3 regions of the Lysinibacillus sp. VIII_CA genome follow, and region 2 is predicted to be linked to each of the others. Evidence: riboswitches for the same ligand, from Rfam matches in the RefSeq annotation. Region 2 holds a riboswitch; each other region holds the start of a gene.
What was found. A riboswitch is a leader RNA that binds a small molecule or an ion and turns the genes downstream of it on or off. The one in region 2 is predicted to bind cobalamin.

Region 1: another riboswitch for cobalamin. It lies ahead of ACP3VS_RS09315 (hypothetical protein); the one in region 2 lies ahead of ACP3VS_RS17975 (FecCD family ABC transporter permease).
Region 3: another riboswitch for cobalamin. It lies ahead of ACP3VS_RS05950 ((2Fe-2S) ferredoxin domain-containing protein); the one in region 2 lies ahead of ACP3VS_RS17975 (FecCD family ABC transporter permease).

What each region holds. Positions count from the first base shown of each region.
Region 1 covers NZ_JBNFXM010000005.1:102,675-109,352, reverse strand. The annotation lists gene ACP3VS_RS09335 (C40 family peptidase) at 1-352, shown strand, start outside; gene ytvI (sporulation integral membrane protein YtvI) at 437-1,495, opposite strand; gene ACP3VS_RS09325 (hypothetical protein) at 1,586-2,137, shown strand; gene ACP3VS_RS09320 (glutathione peroxidase) at 2,225-2,770, shown strand; cobalamin riboswitch at 2,873-3,072, shown strand; gene ACP3VS_RS09315 (hypothetical protein) at 3,237-3,794, shown strand; gene ACP3VS_RS09310 (ABC transporter substrate-binding protein) at 3,778-4,728, shown strand; gene ACP3VS_RS09305 (tyrosine-protein phosphatase) at 4,864-5,628, shown strand; gene ACP3VS_RS09300 (MATE family efflux transporter) at 5,778-6,678, shown strand, end outside.
Region 2 covers NZ_JBNFXM010000016.1:40,660-47,337, forward strand. The annotation lists gene ACP3VS_RS17945 (endonuclease Q family protein) at 1-627, opposite strand, end outside; gene ACP3VS_RS17950 (hypothetical protein) at 697-867, opposite strand; gene ACP3VS_RS17955 (TetR family transcriptional regulator) at 1,011-1,592, shown strand; gene ACP3VS_RS17960 (DMT family transporter) at 1,664-2,017, shown strand; gene ACP3VS_RS17965 (DMT family transporter) at 2,017-2,331, shown strand; gene ACP3VS_RS17970 (ABC transporter ATP-binding protein) at 2,421-3,212, opposite strand; gene ACP3VS_RS17975 (FecCD family ABC transporter permease) at 3,218-4,264, opposite strand; cobalamin riboswitch at 4,460-4,649, opposite strand; gene ACP3VS_RS17980 (biotin transporter BioY) at 4,804-5,400, shown strand; gene ACP3VS_RS17985 (YdhK family protein) at 5,517-6,101, shown strand; gene ACP3VS_RS17990 (response regulator transcription factor) at 6,158-6,678, opposite strand, start outside.
Region 3 covers NZ_JBNFXM010000003.1:108,630-115,307, reverse strand. The annotation lists gene cobJ (precorrin-3B C(17)-methyltransferase) at 1-1,482, opposite strand, end outside; gene ACP3VS_RS05950 ((2Fe-2S) ferredoxin domain-containing protein) at 1,487-1,858, opposite strand; cobalamin riboswitch at 2,001-2,182, opposite strand; cobalamin riboswitch at 2,441-2,625, shown strand; gene ACP3VS_RS05945 (energy-coupling factor ABC transporter permease) at 2,771-3,517, shown strand; gene ACP3VS_RS05940 (energy-coupling factor ABC transporter substrate-binding protein) at 3,519-3,791, shown strand; gene cbiQ (cobalt ECF transporter T component CbiQ) at 3,794-4,570, shown strand; gene ACP3VS_RS05930 (energy-coupling factor ABC transporter ATP-binding protein) at 4,567-5,415, shown strand; gene ACP3VS_RS05925 (S8 family serine peptidase) at 5,573-6,678, shown strand, end outside.

The DNA.
Region 1 (6,678 bases), on a different contig from region 2:
TTCAGGTGATGCAATTTCTACAGCAAAACAATTCCTTGGTCGTCCATATGTATGGGGTGGTAATAATCCAACTTCAGGGTTTGACTGTTCTGGTCTTGTACAATGGTCTTACAAACAAGCAGGCGTTTCTTTACCACGTACTGCATCTCAACAATATTTAGCAACACAACGTATTTCTGCTGGTGAAGCACGTGTTGGTGACTTAGTATTCTTTAGCTATGGCTCAGGTGTAGCGCATGTAGGTATCTACTTAGGTAACAACACAATGATTGATGCTCAAAATAATGGTGTTGTCATTGAATCACTTGATTGGTGGAATCAATATTTAGTAGGCTTTGGTCGAATTCAATAAGCCACCATATTATATAGACGATTAACTTGATAAAAAGGTCATCTTTGTAAAGAAAAAATACAAAGATGACCTTTTTTATTGGGATTAAATTTTAAAGTTCACTTTAATGATGCCTGTTTCCTTCAAGGCGATAAAGAAAATAATGACAAAGGGTCCAATAAGCAAACCGATAATTCCAAATAACTGTAGACCAATAAACATAGCAATTAATGTTGGTAAAGTTGATAAACCGATATGTTCTCCCATCAGTTTAGGCTCGACTACACGACGAATAATGAGTAAAATAGCAGCTAAGATGAATAATTTTACAGCAATAGCTGTGTTTCCCATTAAAAGGTGATAAAACCCCCACGGTGCTAGAATAATGATGGAGCCTAAAAAAGGGACTATATCTATCAGCCAAATAATAATAGTCATCGTTATGGCGTATTTCGGCTGGATTAATAAAAGTCCAACAAGTGTAACGCCTCCAATAATGAAGCTTACAAATAAATGTGCTTTCATATAGCCTAATGTTGCATCCTTTAAACGGTTTAAAATAATTTTTATTTTCTTTGCTGTATTAGGCTTTAAATACTTATAAGTAATGCGCTTCAATTTTGGCAGATCAAGCATAAATAGGAATAGGGCAATCATATAGACGAGAAGACTGATAAATAGCCTTGGAATCTCTGAAAAGAAGGCTGAAACTTTGCTATAATTAAAGAAACTTAAAAAAGTTTCTTCAATTTTCTTTATGAAATCCATTGTGGTTTTTTGAAGCGAAGTACTAACTTCAGGTGGAAAGTCTTCAGTGTATTTAGAAATATTTTCTTGCATATGAAGCCACATATCTGATAGCTTGGAAATATAATAGGGAGCTTGCTTAGACAATAAAATTATTTGCGTCATGATCTGTGTAATTGAAATATAGCAAATAATAGAAATTATAATGACACTCACTATGTATATAAAGGCAACTGCAATTTTTCGAGACATTTTCCAGCGCCTTTTAAAGAACATGACGATCGGTTCAAGGAAAAATGCGCTAATAGCTGCTAATATTAACGGCATAGATACAGGAATAATAAAATAAGCAGCTATAATTAGTGACAGAATCACTAGCAATCGAAAAATCAATTTCCTAGCATTAAATTTATTCATAAACTCACCTTCTTTGCGAAAAAAATTAAGTTAAGTGTACCATAAATAAAGTTTAATGACGTTCTGAAACAATAAAGGTAGGGATAAATTATGGAAAAAGAGATTTTGCAACTTTTTAATAATCTAACAGAGCGTAATCGAGATATACAATATGAATCTTACGAGGAACTGATGAAAATTCTGCAGGAGCCCGTAGATTGGACATATGCAGTGTGGGAACAGCTTGTACAAGCACTTACATATAAAAATGGCCATGCCCGTGCACTTGCCGCGCAAATTTTATGTGCTTTAGCTGCAAACAGTGATCCCGAAGAAAGAGTATTGGAAGATTTTTTAAAGATTTGGGCTGTGACCTATGATGATAAGCCTGTCACGGCAAGGCATACATTACAAGCTATTTGGAAAATTGGTTTAGCAGGCCAAGTACAAAGCGATTTAGTTGTATCTTTTTTAGCCAAGAGATTTCAAACTTGTTTAGATGAGAAGCATCCTACTCTCATTCGCTATGATATTATTGTATCCTTAAAAAAATTATATGATCATACGAGTGATTCTAAATTATTAGACATAGCACATCGATTAATTAATGAAGAGCAAAATGTTAAATATAAAAAGAAATATAAGTCAGCCATCCGTTCCTAGTAACGAGATGGTGTTTTTTGTGCAAACTCTTTGGTTATTGGAGAATAGTCAATTATAATATATGAAAAAAACAAAAGGGGTTAGGGAATGAGCATTTATAATTATTTAGTACGAAAGCCGAATGGTGAAATTTTATCAATGGAAACATTTCGCGGAAAAACATTGCTAATAGTTAATACAGCTAATCAGTGCCGATTTACATATCAATTTGAAGACTTACAAAAAATGTACGATAAATATGGAAAAAATAATTTTGTCGTTCTAGGTTTTCCTTGTGATCAATTTGGCCACCAAAATCCAGAAGATGGAGAGGAAACTGCGCATCTTTGTAAAGTAAACTACGGAGTTACGTTCCCCATTTTTGAGCTTATCCAAGTAAATGGTGAGACGACACATCCTTTATTTAATTATTTAAAACATGAAGTCGATTTCCGTGAATTCGGGAAAGCAAGCATGCAGGAGAAAATGCTGGCTGAGGCGATCGTTCAATTTGCTCCAAGTTTTTTAGATGGTCGAAATATTCGCTGGAATTTTACTAAATTTTTAGTAGATGCAAGCGGAAAAACCGTAGCTCGCTTTGAGCCTACAGACTCACAGCTTGATATTGAGCAAGCAATTGAAAAAGTATTATAGTCGAGTAACTTTAATGCTATGATATCGCCTATAAAACGAGTATACTTTTTGTACGTAACTATTTTTTCCTATCAATCTATGATAAACTGCATTACAAGTGAATTATTCTTGCAGAATAAAGGTGCTTGCTAGCATAATCGGGAATTCGGTAAAAGCCGAAGCTGTTTCCGCAACTGTAAGTACAGCCATTATAAAGATTAGCCACTGTTTCGTAGGAAATGGGAAGGTTCTTTATAGCTATTATATATTTCATATAATAGCATTGTACAAGCCAGGAGACCGACCTTTATTTGAACGTATAACAACTCTTCGGAAGCTAGGAGGATATACGGCAAATACATAGGCAGTGTCGTGTTTGTATGACAATCATTATGTTATTTTCGTCGTTCCTTTGCGTGAGGAGCGACGTTTTTTTATGTACTGAACAAGCGAGAATTTTCATTTGGAAAAATGGGGGGATAGTAGATTGAAAAAAGATGCACGTTATTCTTGTTATCCTTTTATGCGTGAGAGGGCTTCAACTGTCGATTTTGAGATTCGCACAGATAGTTTAACAACGCATATAGGGGTTGCACTAGCTGTAGTGAAGAAAGAGGATGTCCAGGCTGTTGCAGATGATTTAATGCAGATTTTACCTATGGCTTATCATGTTAATGGCTCTGTTCGTGGAAAGCTAGCAGTTACAGATGAAGATCTATCCTGGTTAAGTGCGCGCTATGATTTTTATGTTCGTCATGTGAAGGATGAGATTCAAAATTTTGTTTTACCTCAAGGAACAGAGGCGGCGGCTGCTCTACATCTTTGCCGTAGTGAGGCGAAAAAATCGTATCGAACTTTACACAAGGTTTCAGAAGAACAAGAGGTGCCGTCTATTCTCTTTGATTATTTAGGCTTATTAGCCAATGTATGTTTTGTAATGGCTGTCTATATGAATCAACAAGCCGGAATAGCTGAAATTCCGTTTATGAGTAAATCCTATCCAATGAAAAAGAAAAAGGTGAATAATAATGAAGAAACTATTTAATTTACACTGGCTATCGGTCTTATTGCTAGCGCTCGTTTTAGCAGGTTGTGGTACCGCGGGAGATACAAAAAATAAGGATGTGTCTCAAGATGAACAAAAGATTGAGCAAACAAGTTATAAAGTAACCGATGATCGTGGTGTGGAAATAGAGTTTAAGGAAGTGCCAAAAACAGTTGTGTCTTTACAACCTAGTAACACAGAAATTCTATTTGCACTAGGGGTTGGCGATAAAATTGTAGGTGCCACTGAATATGATACTTATCCAGAAGCAGCTCAAAAAATCGAACGTGTTTCTGATACTGTGAATTATAACAGTGAGCGAATTATAGCGTTAAAGCCAGATGTTGTGATTGCGTATACGATTGGTAAGAAGGATGCACTTAAGCCACTCGAAGATGCAGGAATTAAAGTGTTTGTTATTCAATCAGCGGCTACATTCGATGATGTATATGGAGATATCGAACAAATTGCTGCCGTTATGGATGTGAAGGAAAAAGGAAAGGCATTAAACGAAGAAATTAAAGCAAAAATCGCTGATGTGAAAACAAAGGTTAAAGAAGTAAAAACACCCAAAAATGTTTATTTAGAGATTAGTCCAAAGCCTGAAATATATACAGCAGGCTCTAGCACTTTCCAACAAGAAATATTAAATACGGCAAATGTAAAGAATGTGTTTGCAGATTTAAATGGCTGGAAGCTAGTATCTGAGGAAGATGTTATTGCGAGAAATCCAGACGTCATTTTAACAACAGTCAACTATACAGAAAATCCAATTGGAGAAATCCTTGCTCGTGATGGGTGGAATACGGTATCAGCTATTCAAAATAAGGCAGTTCAACCCCTTGACACAGATATCTCAAATCGCCCAGGTCCGCGTATCGGTGAAGCAGTTGAGCTAGTTGCTAAAGCTGTGTATCCAGAGTTATATAAATAAGATCGTAGAAAATGCTAGTTGTTTATTACAGCTAGCATTTTTTATTTTATTACCTAGTGTGAAAATTGGTATTCATGTAGTTTGTTCGATAGAATAAAGATAAGAACACTTATTAATATAGGGAGGTGTAGTTCAGTGAAGCAAGTACAAAAAAATATTTCGTTTGAGGCCGTTTATAATTTCCGAGATATGGGGGGGTATCAAACGAGAGATGGGCGTGTTATAAGGGAGGGCTTATTTTATCGCTCCGCCGCACTTGGTAAAATGACATCTACAGATAAAGAATTATTTGAAACATTAGGTATTAAAACAATTTTTGATTATCGTGACACGAATGAAGTACAACATAACCCTAATCCTGTATTTCCACAAACTCGATATATTCAAATCCCGGCGAAGGGAAAGCATGCTTTTGAAATGCCAACAAATACAGGTGGTAGAGAGTTTTATAAAGTAGTTAACGCTGATATGTTCAAGGACTTTTATGCACAAATGCCTTTCCATAATCCCTCTTTTAAGGAATTAATGTTGACGATACAAAACCCTGATAATTTAGGACTAGTCCATCATTGCGCAGTTGGAAAAGACCGAACAGGAATTGGCGGAGCTCTTATTCTATTGGCTTTAGATGTACCTGAGGAAACCATTATGGAAGACTATTTAGATACGAATATCCATTTGCGTCCCATGGTAGAAAGAATGGCTCAAACGATTGAGCACCAATATAACGAACAAGAATTACAGCAATTTTATGCTTTAATGTCTGCTCGTGAAGACTACTTACAGGCAGCACTTGACGCTATGGATCATCGTTATGGCTCAAAGACAGCCTTTTTGGAGCAGGAGTTTGGCCTAACAGCCGATAAGCGTGAGCAATTACAGTCCTTTTGCTTAATTTAAATAAAAACCCTTTCACAAATTTAGTGAGAGGGATTTTTTATGTGGAAGCGCTGTCTTCCTATAAATCTCTTTACAGTCTGAAATTTTATGATAAGATACAATAGATTTTTAAGAAAAGTGTAGGAGAAGTGAAGGTATTGGCAGACACAATGAAAGGAACGAATAAGTTAAGTCTATTCCATTTAACATGGCCTATCTTTTTAGAAGTATTTTTATTTATGTTAATGGGACTAGCCGATACTTTTATGCTTAGTGCTCTATCAGATAATGCTGTATCAGGGGTTGGTGCAGCAAATCAATATATTCATATCGCTATTTTAATTCTTGAGGTAGTCGGCAATGGTGCGTCCATCGTTGTATCACAATATTTAGGTTCAAAACGTTTTTTTGAGGCAGCGAAAATATCCGCTCTAGCAGTCACAATGAATTTGGCAGTTGGACTTATAATGAGTGTTCTATTTTTCTTCTTTGCTAGTCATTTAATGTCGATGATGAACTTGCAAGGTGAAGTACTCCATTATGCTCAAAGTTATTTAGTTATTATTGGGAGTTTTATTTTCCTTCAAGCAATCATTAATGCCCTTGCAGCAATTATTCGTGTTCATGGTTGGACGAAGCAGACGATGTATGTATCACTTGGCATGAATGTACTGCATGTTGTACTTAATTACGGCTTAATCTTTGGAAATTTCGGATTACCAGAGCTTGGTGTAAAAGGTGCAGCCATATCCTCAGTGATTAGTAGAGGATTAGCGATGCTCGTATTTTTCTGGTTGCTTTATCAAGTGATGGAAGTACGAGTAAAGCTACATTACTACTTCGAATATTCTAAGGAATATGTAAGAAAAATTTTAAACATTGGTTTACCGTCTGCCTTTGAGCAGGTTCTTTATCAGTTTTGCCAGATCATATTTTTATATTATGCCACATATTTAGGGGCAGAAACTTTGGCGGCGAGACAATATGCTATGAACATATCTATGTTCACCTATTTATTCGCTATTGCCATTGGGACAGGAACGGCCATCATTATCGGCAGGCATGTAGGTG
Region 2 (6,678 bases):
CACGAATGGATAGGATTGAAGCTCTTTAATCTGGCGTACCATGTTTGTATCTGAGCTTAACCCTAATTCAATGGCATCTATTAGCTGCGGATCAAAAACCTCTGTTAAACTGCGATGAACACCTTTCCCATATAAACTTTTAAATGGGGTAAATACATGTGCAGGGATAAATAGCCCTCCCAACTCACGGACCTTTTTTTGTAATGTCCTTCCTTCACAGTAAATTCGTTGTGAGCTTAAATGAATGTTTTTCATATGCTGAGACATCCAATCTGAAAATTGTTCCATTCGCAATAATGTAGGAAAGTAAGCAAGTACATGAATGGGACCATGACAATGATGGTCATAGATTTCTATTTCTGAACCAGGAATCAGTGTCGTTTCTTGAAAACGTAGTCCACCCTCTGCCAGCTCCACCAGTTCTCCTTGGTCAATCATCACTTTCATTTCTTCTATTACCTCGGGCGAATGGCAATCAATAATACCAATGATGTCCAGTCCCTTTCTTGCACTAGCAGTCTCCAATATACGGGCTAATGTCAACGTTTTACTGCCAGTAATTTTCACGGCACGCCCTTTGGCTGTACGACCAATATGAATATGTAAATCAGCATAGAATTCTTTCATGTTCATTCACTCCTTAAGCGCTACTTAAACGAAAATACCTTACATGACTGCAAGGCATTTCACATTTTATTATGATGGATGATGATTGGTTGTGCTATTATTTTCCTCATAAGCCCCAGAGCTGTGTGGGGGTGTAGATGATGAATCATAGGCAACTAATGTGACACCCATTTTTTTCTCCAGTTCATTAATTTTCGCAAGTTGCTGTGGATCTAATTGTGCAAATTTAATGTCTTCCATTGTCATCAATCCTTTCAAATATAAAGTTCCCCGAATTTAAAACAACTATACTTACCTAAAAATGACTGACTATCAGTCATTTTTCGTTGACATTCATTTTTCTCTCCTGTAACATACTAATAAAGATGGCAAAAGTGAGGGATATCATGTCAAAGGAAGAAAAAATTATTCAAGCAGCCATTGAAGTATTTCGAGAAAAAGGTATTGAAAAAACAAAGGTTTCAGATATCGTAAAGGCCGCTGGTATTGCACAAGGAACATTTTATCTTTATTTCCCATCGCGCCTTTCAGTTATGCCTGCTATTGCAAAAAATATGGTAGAGCGCATTATAGCGACTGTCGAAGAAGGAGTTTCAGATCATAAACCCTTTGAACAGCAGCTTGAAGAAGTGGTTGAAATGATTTTCTTAATTACGAAAGAATATGGAGATATCGTTGCACTTATTTATGCGGGTATTGCACAAACTGAGCATTTGAAAGAATGGGAAAACATCTATTCACCCTACTATCATTGGATGAGTAATTTCTTATTAACGGCTCAACAGCAAGGAGTCATACGAGATTCCATTAACCCATCACGTTCAGCCAAGCTTATCATTGGGCTAATTGAATCTGCTGCCGAACAAATTTATTTGTTTGACGATAGTAAGGATGAAACCATGCAACTGCTTAAACTTGAGCTTCTAGACTTTTTATATCATGCACTTGGCCTACGTCACGCATAAGTGGCGTTCTCTTTTACCTCAAAAATGACTGAATGTCAGTCATAATATTTTACTATGAAAGGAATTTATTTATGCAAAAAGAATGGATGTATGTAGGACTAACAAGTTTATTTGAATTGTTCTGGATATTCGGTTTTAATGTAGCAAATTCATGGTGGCATTGGATCATTATTGTATCTATTATCGCTATTGATTTTCACTTCTTATCAAAGGCTTGTGAAAAACTTCCTACTGGTACTGTCTATGCAATTTTCGCTGGAGCAGGTGCAATCGGAACGACCTTAATGGATATTTTTATTTTCAATGGTGACTTTAATGCGATTAAGGGGATATTTATGGTTATTTTAGTGTTGGGCGTTATTGGCCTAAAATTGGCGGATAATCCATCGAAAGATCCTAGTACGACAAAAGGAGTGGATGCATAATGGGCTGGGTATTCGTTATATTAGCAGCAGTGGCGGAAATAGTCGGTGTCATTGGTTTACGCTTTTATAGTCAACATAAAACCGTCCGAAATTTATTATTATACATCGGAGGCTTTGGTTTATCTTTTGCACTTTTATATGCTTCCTTCAATTATTTACAATTAAGTATCGCCTATGTTGTTTGGGTTGGTATTGGAACTGTAGGTGCCGTGCTTGTCAATATTATGTTCTTTGGGGAATCTAAAAACCTTGCACGAATCATCAGTATCGTTGCAATTATCATTGGAGTTGCAGGTTTAAAAGCAGTATCTTGATATTTGATTACAAAGGGCGCCCTCTTAATGAAGTGGCGCCCTTTTTATTTAGATGATGTTAAATGATTGAGGCAAGACAATTGTGATTACTAAATAGGGTTGGTCCTTCTTGCAAATTGTTCAGGGACATATGTAAGATACGGTTTACCCGTCAGTGTATGTGTTTGAATATCTGCAAATACTCCAAATACTTCTTGCAGTAATGATGGTGTAAGCACTTCTTCTGGTGTACCATGACAAACAATGCGTCCACGCTGTAAAACATAAATTTGATCACAGTACATTGCGGCGATATTCAAGTCATGCAAAGCGGCTACTACTGTTAGATGTAAGGTTTGAATTAAGTCCATCAACTGAAGTTGATGTTGAATATCTAAATGATTTGTTGGTTCATCTAATATAAGTACGTGTGCTTGCTGAGCAAGTGCTCTTGCCACCATGACACGCTTCTTTTCCCCACCGGAAAGTGAGCTAAAGCTTCGTTTCGCGAGATGCAATATACCCGTTTGCTTGAGAGCATTTTTAACAATTTGAAAATCCTGTTCCTGATCAAGCTCTAAAAGCTTTTTATGTGGAGTCCTTCCCATACTGACTAAATCGTGAACAGTAAAGTCAAATAATACAGGTGTTTCTTGACTCACAACGGCTAAATTTTTAGCAATGGCTTTACTAGATTGCTTTAAAATATCTTGTTCATTTAACAAGACTGTCCCACTTTCCGGCTTTAGGAGACGATACATATTTTTAAGCAAGGTCGACTTCCCACTACCATTAGGGCCGATTAACCCGACAAATTGCTTTTTCTTTATTTTTACACTTACCTCGTGAAGTATTTGCTGATCGTAAATGGAGAATGATACTTGTTTTGCTTCTAATGTCATAGAACTTAATCTCCTTCACCGAAAGAATAATTGTTACGACGGAGCAACCAAATGAAAAATGGTCCCCCACAGAAAGCTGTAATAATACCGATTGGCATCTCCTGTGGGGCAATTATAATGCGAGCTAAAGCATCTGCCCAGACTAAGAATATCCCTCCTAATAAAGCACTGACCGGTATTACATATTTATAGTTAGAACCGACAATTAACCGTACTATATGCGGAATAATTAATCCCACAAATCCGATAGAACCACTGACTGCTACAAGTACCCCCGTTAAAAGAGAGACAAGTAATATGAGCTGTATGCGAAATTGTTGAAGATTGACTCCTAATGTTACAGCAGCCTCTTCCCCAAGTAATAGCAAATTTAAATTTCGATAAAATAGCCATAAAAGGGCAAACACTATGAAAAAGATGGAAGCTGGAATAATAATATTACTCCATTTAGCTCCAGCTAAGCTTCCTAACATCCAAAACATAACGGCCTTTAATGCACCCTCTTGCTTTGACATCATTAATATAAAATTAGAAATGGCTGTTAATATAAAGGAAACTGCCATTCCTGCCAATAGTAAGCGAAAAATCGAGACCCTGCCACCTACGCGCGATAAGAAAAACACTAACCCAATCGCAAGCAAAGACCCTATAAAAGCTGATACAGAAAGTGCGTAAATACCTAAAAATGAAAAAGCACCTAAAATAATTACTGAAGTTGCTCCAACTGCTGCTCCTGAAGAAATTCCTAATATGTACGGGTCTGCAATGGAATTTCTTACAAGTGCCTGAATTGCTGCCCCTGCAATGGCTAAACCCGCTCCAACAATAGCCGCAAGGATGACACGGGGTACTCTTATTTGCCATATAATAATTTCCTGTGAGCGACTCCAATCCTGCTCTATTGTTTGTTGTATAAAGGGTAATTTTGAAAGAATTACTTTCCATACATATAATGGCGTCACAGAAACAGATCCTACCATCACAGCAAATGTCATGGATACGATTAATACTAAAAGAAGCACTAAAGAAAATAACATAAATTTTTTATTCATTCATTAAACTCCTACTAAGATGATGAATGAAGCAATTAAATATACTTTCGCATGATTTTGGCCAGATCCTCTTACTTCAGTTAGCACTCAATAAAAAAAGGGCATTTCGTGCAAAATATGCACAAAAATACCCTCGAATAAACAAAGTCAGAAAATCCAGCTATTGTCCGTAATTGCTTGCATCCTCGTGGGCATTACAGGTATTACTTATTGGCAGGTCTCCTGGCTTCGATTCATCATCCTATAATTAGCCTTCCCATTTTAATAGTGGCAAATAAACATGATAGGACTCCTCGTTACAGTTGCGGGACAGCATCGGACTTCCACCGATTTCCCTTTTAAGCGACATTGTTTCAAATGTCACACCAATAGTATGTGAAGTTATAAAATTATGACGATTCTATCATACATTTTTATAGATACTTAGTCTACAAGGAATTTCCAGCATACTTGAGTTAACAATGAACAAAAATTAAGTTGACACAAAAAACTTAGTTTTTTACACTATCGGTAAGTACTCTGAAATAAGAGGTGAAATCATGACAACAGCAACAAATCAAAGTCATCAAAAATTAAGAACTGTAGATATGGCATATATTGGATTATTTTCTACCCTTATGATGATCGGCGCCAATATAACTTCCTTTGTACCCTTTATGACAGTGGGAGGAGTACCGATTACTCTCCAAACCCTTTTTGCCATTTTAGCAGGACTTATTTTGGGTAGTAGAAAGGGAGCGCTTGCCTGCACAGTTTATATGTGCATTGGATTAGCAGGAGCCCCTGTCTTTGCTCGCTTTGGTGGAGGCTTTAGTCAACTATTAAGCCCCACATTTGGATTCATTATTACCTTTATTTTAGCAGCGTATATGGCTGGATTAATGGTAGAACGAAGTGGTACGAGAAAAAGCTATATTCTAGCGGCATTTTTGGCAACTGCTCTCAATTATTTAATAGGTACCAACTGGCTGTTTATTGCATACAAACTATGGGCCAGTGCGCCAGAGGGTTTTTCCTATAGATTAGCTTGGCTCTGGATGATCCCCCCACTTCCAAAAGATATTATTTTAGCTATTTTCGCTGGTTTTTTAGCGTACCGACTGCAAAAAACATTGAAAATCTTACCCATTCAATAACGCTTACACCCACTTCTTAAGTTAATGGACTAAAGAAGTTTTTTGTAATCGTTAATGTTCATCCTTTCTGCATATTTGTTTGTTACAGTAAGGGCAAATAGAAAGGAGAATCTCATATGACATTCAAACGAAGGTGGTCAGGTGGACTATTATTAGCAGTTGTTTTACTAACTTTATCAGCTTGTTCTGAAGATAAAACGGAGCCTTCATCAACTTCAAATAATACTCCAGAGTCGGAGCAACAAACAGAAATGGATCACTCCACGATGAACCATTCTAGCTCAGCAGAAGTACCAGCTACATTAAAAAAGGCTGAAGATCCAACATTTCCGGTAGGAAGTACCGCTTTGATTAAAGATGGGCATATGGAAGGGATGAAAGGTGCTGAAGCGACAATTGTTGGTGCCTATAAAACTACAGCCTATATTATTTCTTATAATCCAACATCTGGTGGCGAACGTGTAGAGAATCATAAATGGATTATCCATGAGGAATTAATTGATGTAGGAGAAGCGCCTCTATCCTCTGACACAGAGGTAAAAACGACTGCTACTCATATGGCAGGAATGAAAAACGCGACTGTCCGAATTGAAGAAGCTGTACCAACCACTGTTTATATGGTTGATTATATTTCTACGACGAATGGTGAAACAGTGAAAAATCATAAATGGGTAACAGAAGATGAGTTAACAGCGCAATAATCCGAACAACCTCTCCCAATAGATTTGGCAGAGGTTGTTTTCTAGTTTTTATGTTCTCAAGGCTTTCGATCCGCAAACTTATGCCATTTATAGCCGATTCCCCAAACAGTTTGCAAATAATCATCAGCAGGAAAACCGCTTTTTCTTAATTTTTCACGTAAATTTCGGACATGGGAATCGATAGTGCGATCCTCAATGGATACATGATATCCCCAAACTGTATTAATAAGATGTTCCCTTGAAAATACTTTATTTTGATAATCTAGAAATAAGGACATCATGGAAAATTCTTTTGGTGTTAATGGGATGGCTTCTTGTTGAAAATATAATTCAAAGGATTCTTTATCTAAGCGTAACCCCTCAAAGACAACGACTTTGTTTTCTACTTTGGTTCTCCTTAATACAGCATGTATACGTGCTAATAGCTCTTCCTCATCGAAAGGTTTTAATATATAATCATCTGCCCCAATGTTTAATCCTTTTACAATATCCGAGTGCTCTCCTTTTGCCGTAAGCATGATGATAGGTACATGCCAAAACTTCCTGATTTCTTGGCACACTTGAAATCCATCCATCT
Region 3 (6,678 bases), on a different contig from region 2:
AACAGGCTGTGCTGCATGAGCCGTACGTCCGACTGGTTTCGCTCCAATAAAGACATCAAATTTACTTTTACGATAGACAATCCCAATATCGTCAAATACTGCTCGATAACAAGCCATCCCACAGCCATTAAAGCCAATATTTAATGTTTTCGGTAAAGACAGACCACCAAGCTTTTCTTGAATTTCCTCCGCATATGGTATGGAATCTGCTTTTTCACCGTAGCAAAAATCGCAAGCCTTCAACGACAATACATCACCAATTGGTGCTAATAAAAAGCCTACTTGCTGTAATTTTTCAGTGATGCGTTCAGGCGTAGTTGTAGGTATTTTTAAATGGATTTGATGATCTGGTGTGTATTCCATCGATCCATCTTCGCCTACGACCTCTGCTAACGTCATCATTTGCTGTGGTGTAAAAAATTTATTGGCCACTCCAGGGCTCACTGCTAATTCAAAAATGGATTCTATTTTTTGTTGTACAAGCTTTGGAGTAACCTTGATAGCATTTGTTCCCTTTACCATTGCAAGTGCCGCTGTAGCCATTTCAAGTGCCGTTTTTTTCGGCTTTGGCATAACGGCTACACTGGGTTTATTCATTCGCCCTGCATTGGGGTCTGCCGCAAAGTCATTGCGTGCTGTTCCTGTCTCTTGATTCATCGCCCATGGCTCATTTTCTTCCCGTAAACGTTGATGTGGACGTAATGGCTGCTTTTCCTCGCCAAGTGTATATTTACGTTGGTAGCCACGTGGCGTAATCATTTTATTATCATAGAAAAACGTAGATGAGTTTCCGATAATGACGGTTGTCAGCATACCGATATCATGTTCCAACATGTCTGCCAATGTGGTCATCGTCACTTCTTGACGTTCTCGATAGGCACTTTTCACAAGCCCTACTGGAGTGTCAGGTGAACGATATTCTAAAAGAATTCGCTGTGCTTCGACAATTTGTCTTGTACGGCGACCGCTTTTAGGATTGTATAGAGCAATGACAAAATCGGCCATTGCTGCAGCTTCCACACGCTTCGCAATTAAATTCCACGGAGTGAGGTGGTCACTTAAACTAATGGTACAAGCATCATGCATAATCGGTGCACCAAGTAAACTAGCACATGAATTGATAGCTGAAATACCCGGGACAATCTCGACTTCAATACCAGTTGCCTCTGTCCAGCCTAGCTCAATTAAAACTTCATACACTAATCCCGCCATACCATAAACGCCCGCATCTCCACTCGAAATGACCGAAACTATACTTCCTGCCTCTGCTTGACGAACTGCCTCCTGAGCACGGGACACTTCTTCTGTCATGCCTGTACTGACAATAGATTTTGCACTCACTAAATCTTGAATCAGCTCAACATAGGTTTTATAGCCTATGATCATATCACTTTGTTGTAAAGCCTCTACTGCACGTGTCGTAATATGCTTAAAGTCTCCAGGTCCAAAGCCTACTACGAAAATTTTCCCTTTTTGCGCCATGTTTTTACCCCTCTTTCACCTTTTCAATCCCTTTAATGGCTGTCGTTTGCGCTGTTCGCTGCAATGTCCCTTCCCGAAGTGTATAAACATGATCGTTATGTAAGGATTCATGATGCAAATCCTGTACAAGTGTTCTAGCATGCTCCGTTGATGGTACACGGTACCAATTCCCCTGGGGGTAAGCAATAACCACACAAGCATCCTTACATCGTCCATTACAGCGTGTTCTTGTCGTATGTATTTCTTTATCTAGTGCGTTTCGCTGTATTTCGTCCCGTATAGCTTGGGTAATTTCTTCTCCATCCTTGTTCATACAGCTACTGCCATTGCAAATAAAGAGATGTGTTTTCATCCCCTCTAAATTCCACGTTGTCATTTTATGTCTCCCCTCTTTTGCTTTTGGAAAAAGAAAAACCTTTACTCTCCCGAAGAGTAAAGGTTTGTAGAAGCCAAATAAAAACGAATAGACTGAAAGACAGATCCTCGCTTTTGCTTCAACTTCTCCCTCCGAAAAGTTTGCATGCACAATCTGATAAGCAGGTTTCCTGACTTAAGCTTCATTTTACTGTCGCACCTTCCCTAGTTTGCACAGGTGGCATTGCGATTTCATCAGCTATTACAGTAGCGGGGGCTGTATTGGACTTTCACCAATTTCCCTATTATCTCGAGTTTTTCGAGCACTTATCGACGTTTTATATGAAATTTTTAATTGTATATTTAATAGAAAACTGTCTTAATCATATCTTATTATTTTAAAATTTCAATATTTCTTTAAAAATTCATGACAAATTTATCAATTTTATCAGAGAGTTTTTGGTTATTTAAAATTGGTGTTGTTCCCTTTTATTCTCAAAATCCTCAGTAATCAGAATTTTCGACATTGATAGTCTATTTCAAAATTTTTATAAAAAAGTATAGCATATTTATGGAAATTCGTGGTACACTTTGTCGTGAAATCTCACAACTTACTATTTTTGGTGTAAAATGCTCGTCATTTTACTTAAAAGGGAAGCCGGTTCAAGTCCGGCGCGGTCCCGCCACTGTAATAGGGAGCTTTATAGAAAATGTCACTGTCCAATGGATGGGAAGACCTATAAAGTGTTGAACTAGAGCCAGGAGACCTGCCGAAAATATGTGATCGTTTCATCCTACGAGGATAGGTGTGCGGCTTAGCAGATGAGAATGTTATTTGCTTTTTTAGCTATGCACTTTTCCAACAACGGAAAAGTGCTTTTTTTATTACGCACGCTACATTCTAAAAATCTATTTATAGTTTGGAGGAAGAAAATTGAAGCTGTCTTGGTGGAAACTTAGTTATTTTGTATTGGCTTTTTTAATGGTGCCAAAACGTGCCTTCGCCATGCATATCATGGAAGGTTTTTTACCAATCGAATGGGCTATTTTTTGGTGGGTAATCTCCGTCCCATTTATTATTTTAGGATTGCGCTCTATTCGTAAAACAATCGAAGAAAACCCAGAAACAAAAATGATTCTGGGACTGTCTGGTGCGTTTGCCTTTGTTCTATCAGCCTTAAAAATCCCTTCAGTTACAGGGAGCTGTTCACATCCAACAGGGGTAGGTCTCGGAACAGTCTTATTTGGACCGTTAGCGATGAGTGTCATCGGGACAATTGTTTTATTATTTCAATCTTTACTTTTAGCACATGGTGGAATCACAACATTAGGGGCTAATGCATTTTCGATGGCTATCGTAGGTCCGTTTATCGTCTACTTTGTATTTAAAGGGGCGCAAAAAATGGGGTTATCGTTTTCATTAGCTATTTTCTTTGCGGCTATGCTTGGGGATTTAGGTACATATGTGGTGACTTCTATTCAATTAGCACTTGCTTTCCCATCTGAAGTCGGTGGCTTTATGGCTTCATTTACAAAGTTCGCAAGTATTTTTGCCTTAACACAAATCCCGTTAGCTGTGAGTGAAGGGATATTAACAGTTATTGTCATGAACTTCTTGAAAAAATATAATATTAGCGAATTAAAGTCTTTACGTGTTTTCTCTACAAAGGAGGCGCACTAATATGAAACGAAATTTATTACTATTAGCGATTGTAGTGCTATTGGCCATTATCCCGCTCTTCGTCCAAAAGGGAGCAGAATTTGGCGGAGCTGATGGTGAAGCCGAAGCTGCCATTGGAGAGATTAATGCAGAGTATGAGCCATGGTTTGATAGTTTATGGGAACCGCCCAGTGGTGAAATTGAAAGCTTATTATTCGTGCTACAAGCAGCTATTGGTGCTGGTTTTATCGGCTACTTTATCGGCTATATGCGTGGCAAGCATAAAGAAGGTTAAGAATGATGTTACTCATTGATAAGTATGCGTATCTCAATAAGCTAGCGTACGTTCATCCTCTAGAAAAAATGATATTTTCATTAGGACTACTTTTATTCACGCTTATTATGAGAGAGGAACGACTTTCACTCATTACATTTTTTGTAATGAGTGCTTTTATCATTTGGGGTGCGAAAATCCCACTAAAATACTATGCGAAGCTATTATTACTACCAGGATTTTTCTTATTCACAAGTCTCATCTCCATCCTAATTTCGATAGCGCCAGCAACGCATGTATTACCAGCCCATATGGGATCATTTACGTATATGAGCTGGACAATTTTTATTGGGAGAGCCAGTATCGCTACCGCACAGCAGCTATTCTTTATCGTACTCGGCAGTATAAGCTGCTTATATTTTTTAATTTTAACAACATCTGTACAAGAGATTTGTTATGTGCTTCGCCAATGGAGGCTCCCTCCTTTATTAGTTGAGTTAGTAGAACTCACCTATCGTTTTATTTTTATTTTTTTCGAAAGCATGCAAAAAATTCATTTAGCCCAGCAAGCCCGCCTTGGCCATCATTCACCCATGCAATGGTTACGTTCGATGTCTATGCTGATTGCAGCGTTGTTTATTGAAATGTTTCAGCGTAGTCGAGAGCTTAACAATGCCATGCAGGCACGTGGCGGTGAAACGGTTTATTGGCACGAAACGGCCGTCTATAATAAAAAAAACTGGCTCGGCATGATGGCTATTTTTTTATTCCTTATCGTATATGGAGGATACTTCTCATGACAGCATATTATTTTCAACTGACTAATTTGTCTTATGCCTATGCAGATGGAACAAAGGCTTTGACAGATATTTCACTAGACATTCCAAAAGGGAAAAAAATCGCTATACTCGGTCATAATGGAGCAGGAAAATCCACTTTATTTCAACATCTTAATGGCATTTTGAAACCGACAGCCGGAACCATTTCATTTAATGGGAACGAACTTCAATATAGTAGAAAAGCATTAAAAGCACTTCGCCAACAGGTGGGAATTGTCTTTCAAGATGCTGATAATCAGCTTTTTTCAGGAACCGTTAAGCAAGATATAGCCTATGGTCCATTGAATTTAGGATGGTCTACGGAAAAAATTGAAGAAAAAATAGCCTGGGCTGTGGCACAAACTGAAGTAACAGAGCTACTTGATAAACCGATTCACTTCTTAAGTGTAGGACAGAAAAAACGTGTGGCAATGGCAGGTGTATTAGCGATGGAACCGGCTGTCCTTTTATTAGATGAACCAACGGCTGGTCTTGATAGCTATTATGCTTCTCAGATTTTTCAGTACTTAGCCAAATTAGAAGACTGTGAACGAACGATTATCGCTGCTACTCACGACATTTCCCTTGCCTATGAATGGGCGGATCACATCATCGTCATGGAGGCAGGAAACATTATTTATCATGGTGATCCTATCGCCCTGTTCTATGAAGAAGAATTGCTAAAACGGGCACATCTTGAACGACCATGGGTCTTTGAAATGACCATGGCTCTACAAAAAAAGAAATTATGGCAAGAAAATATTTCAGTTCCTCGCTCTAAGCATGACTTATTACAATTGATCGAACAGCTACCCGTTCAGGTTTAATAAGCATTATTAATAATAAAATAACGGACAGCTCATCCCTTTACTGTTCGATTTTTCAAATTGCGAAGAAAAATTTTCCTCATTTACGAAACTTTTCTATCGCTTATCCGTATTAGTATAGTCGAGACCTATTATAGAACATCAAGGAGAGATACAATTGAAAAGTTGGTTTAAAAAATCAGTCGCTGTCGCAGCATCCGCTGCGCTAATGGTTCCTGTGGCTTCAGCTTTTGCAGAGGAGGCACCACATCAAACAGCGAAGAACGTATTAGCAAGCAATTCACAACATGCAGGTAAGAATCTTAAAACTGAAGACAAATGGATGAGTAAGGATACGATTATTATCAAGCATTCCGGCCTTGATAAAAGCGTACATAAAAAAATTGGCTCCAAGGTCATCCGCTCTATTCCTTCATTAGGCTATGATGTGATTCAACTTAACAAAGGTGTATCCATTGAAAAAGCCGTCTCTTACTATTTAAAGCAGCAAGGGATTACAAGTGTATCCCCTAGTTATGTCTATCATTCTTTCAACAAAGAGGCTGACCCAAAGATAAAAGATATGTATCATCTAAGCCTTTTGCAAATGGATCAGGCATTAGCATTAGCTGGGGAAAATGACGTAACAGTAGCTGTCATCGATTCGGGTGTTGATTTTAAACATCCCGACCTAAAATCTCAAGTACTCACACCTTATAATGCAGCTGCTCCGGCAAATACATCTTATCCAGGTGACCATGGGACACATGTTGCTGGGATTATTGCCGCAGCCAAAGACAATGGTATTGGTGGACATGGAATTAATCCACAAGCGAAGCTACTACCTATTGATGTCTTTAACGGAAAAGAAGGAGCAAATGATTTTATCATTGCACAAGGTATTCTGTACGCCATTGAGCAAGGTGTGGACGTCATTAATATGAGTCTTGGAGGCTATGGTGAATCCCCACTTATGCAGGATGCTGTTCAAAAAGCTATTGATAGTGGAATTACGATTGTTGCAGCCGCTGGAAATGAGTCGACGGATGACTATTCCTTCCCTGCTTCCTATGAAGGTGTTATAAGTGTTGGTTCCACGAATGATCGAAATAAACTATCCAGCTATTCCAATTACGGTCCTTCTGTTGATGTCGTGGCTCCTGGCGAAGACATCTACAGTACCGTACACGATGAGAAAAAAGGATCATCTTTTGTCAAGTTTAGTGGCACTTCCATGGCATCTCCTGTAGTGGCAGGCATCGTCTCCCTACTTAAATCAAAGCA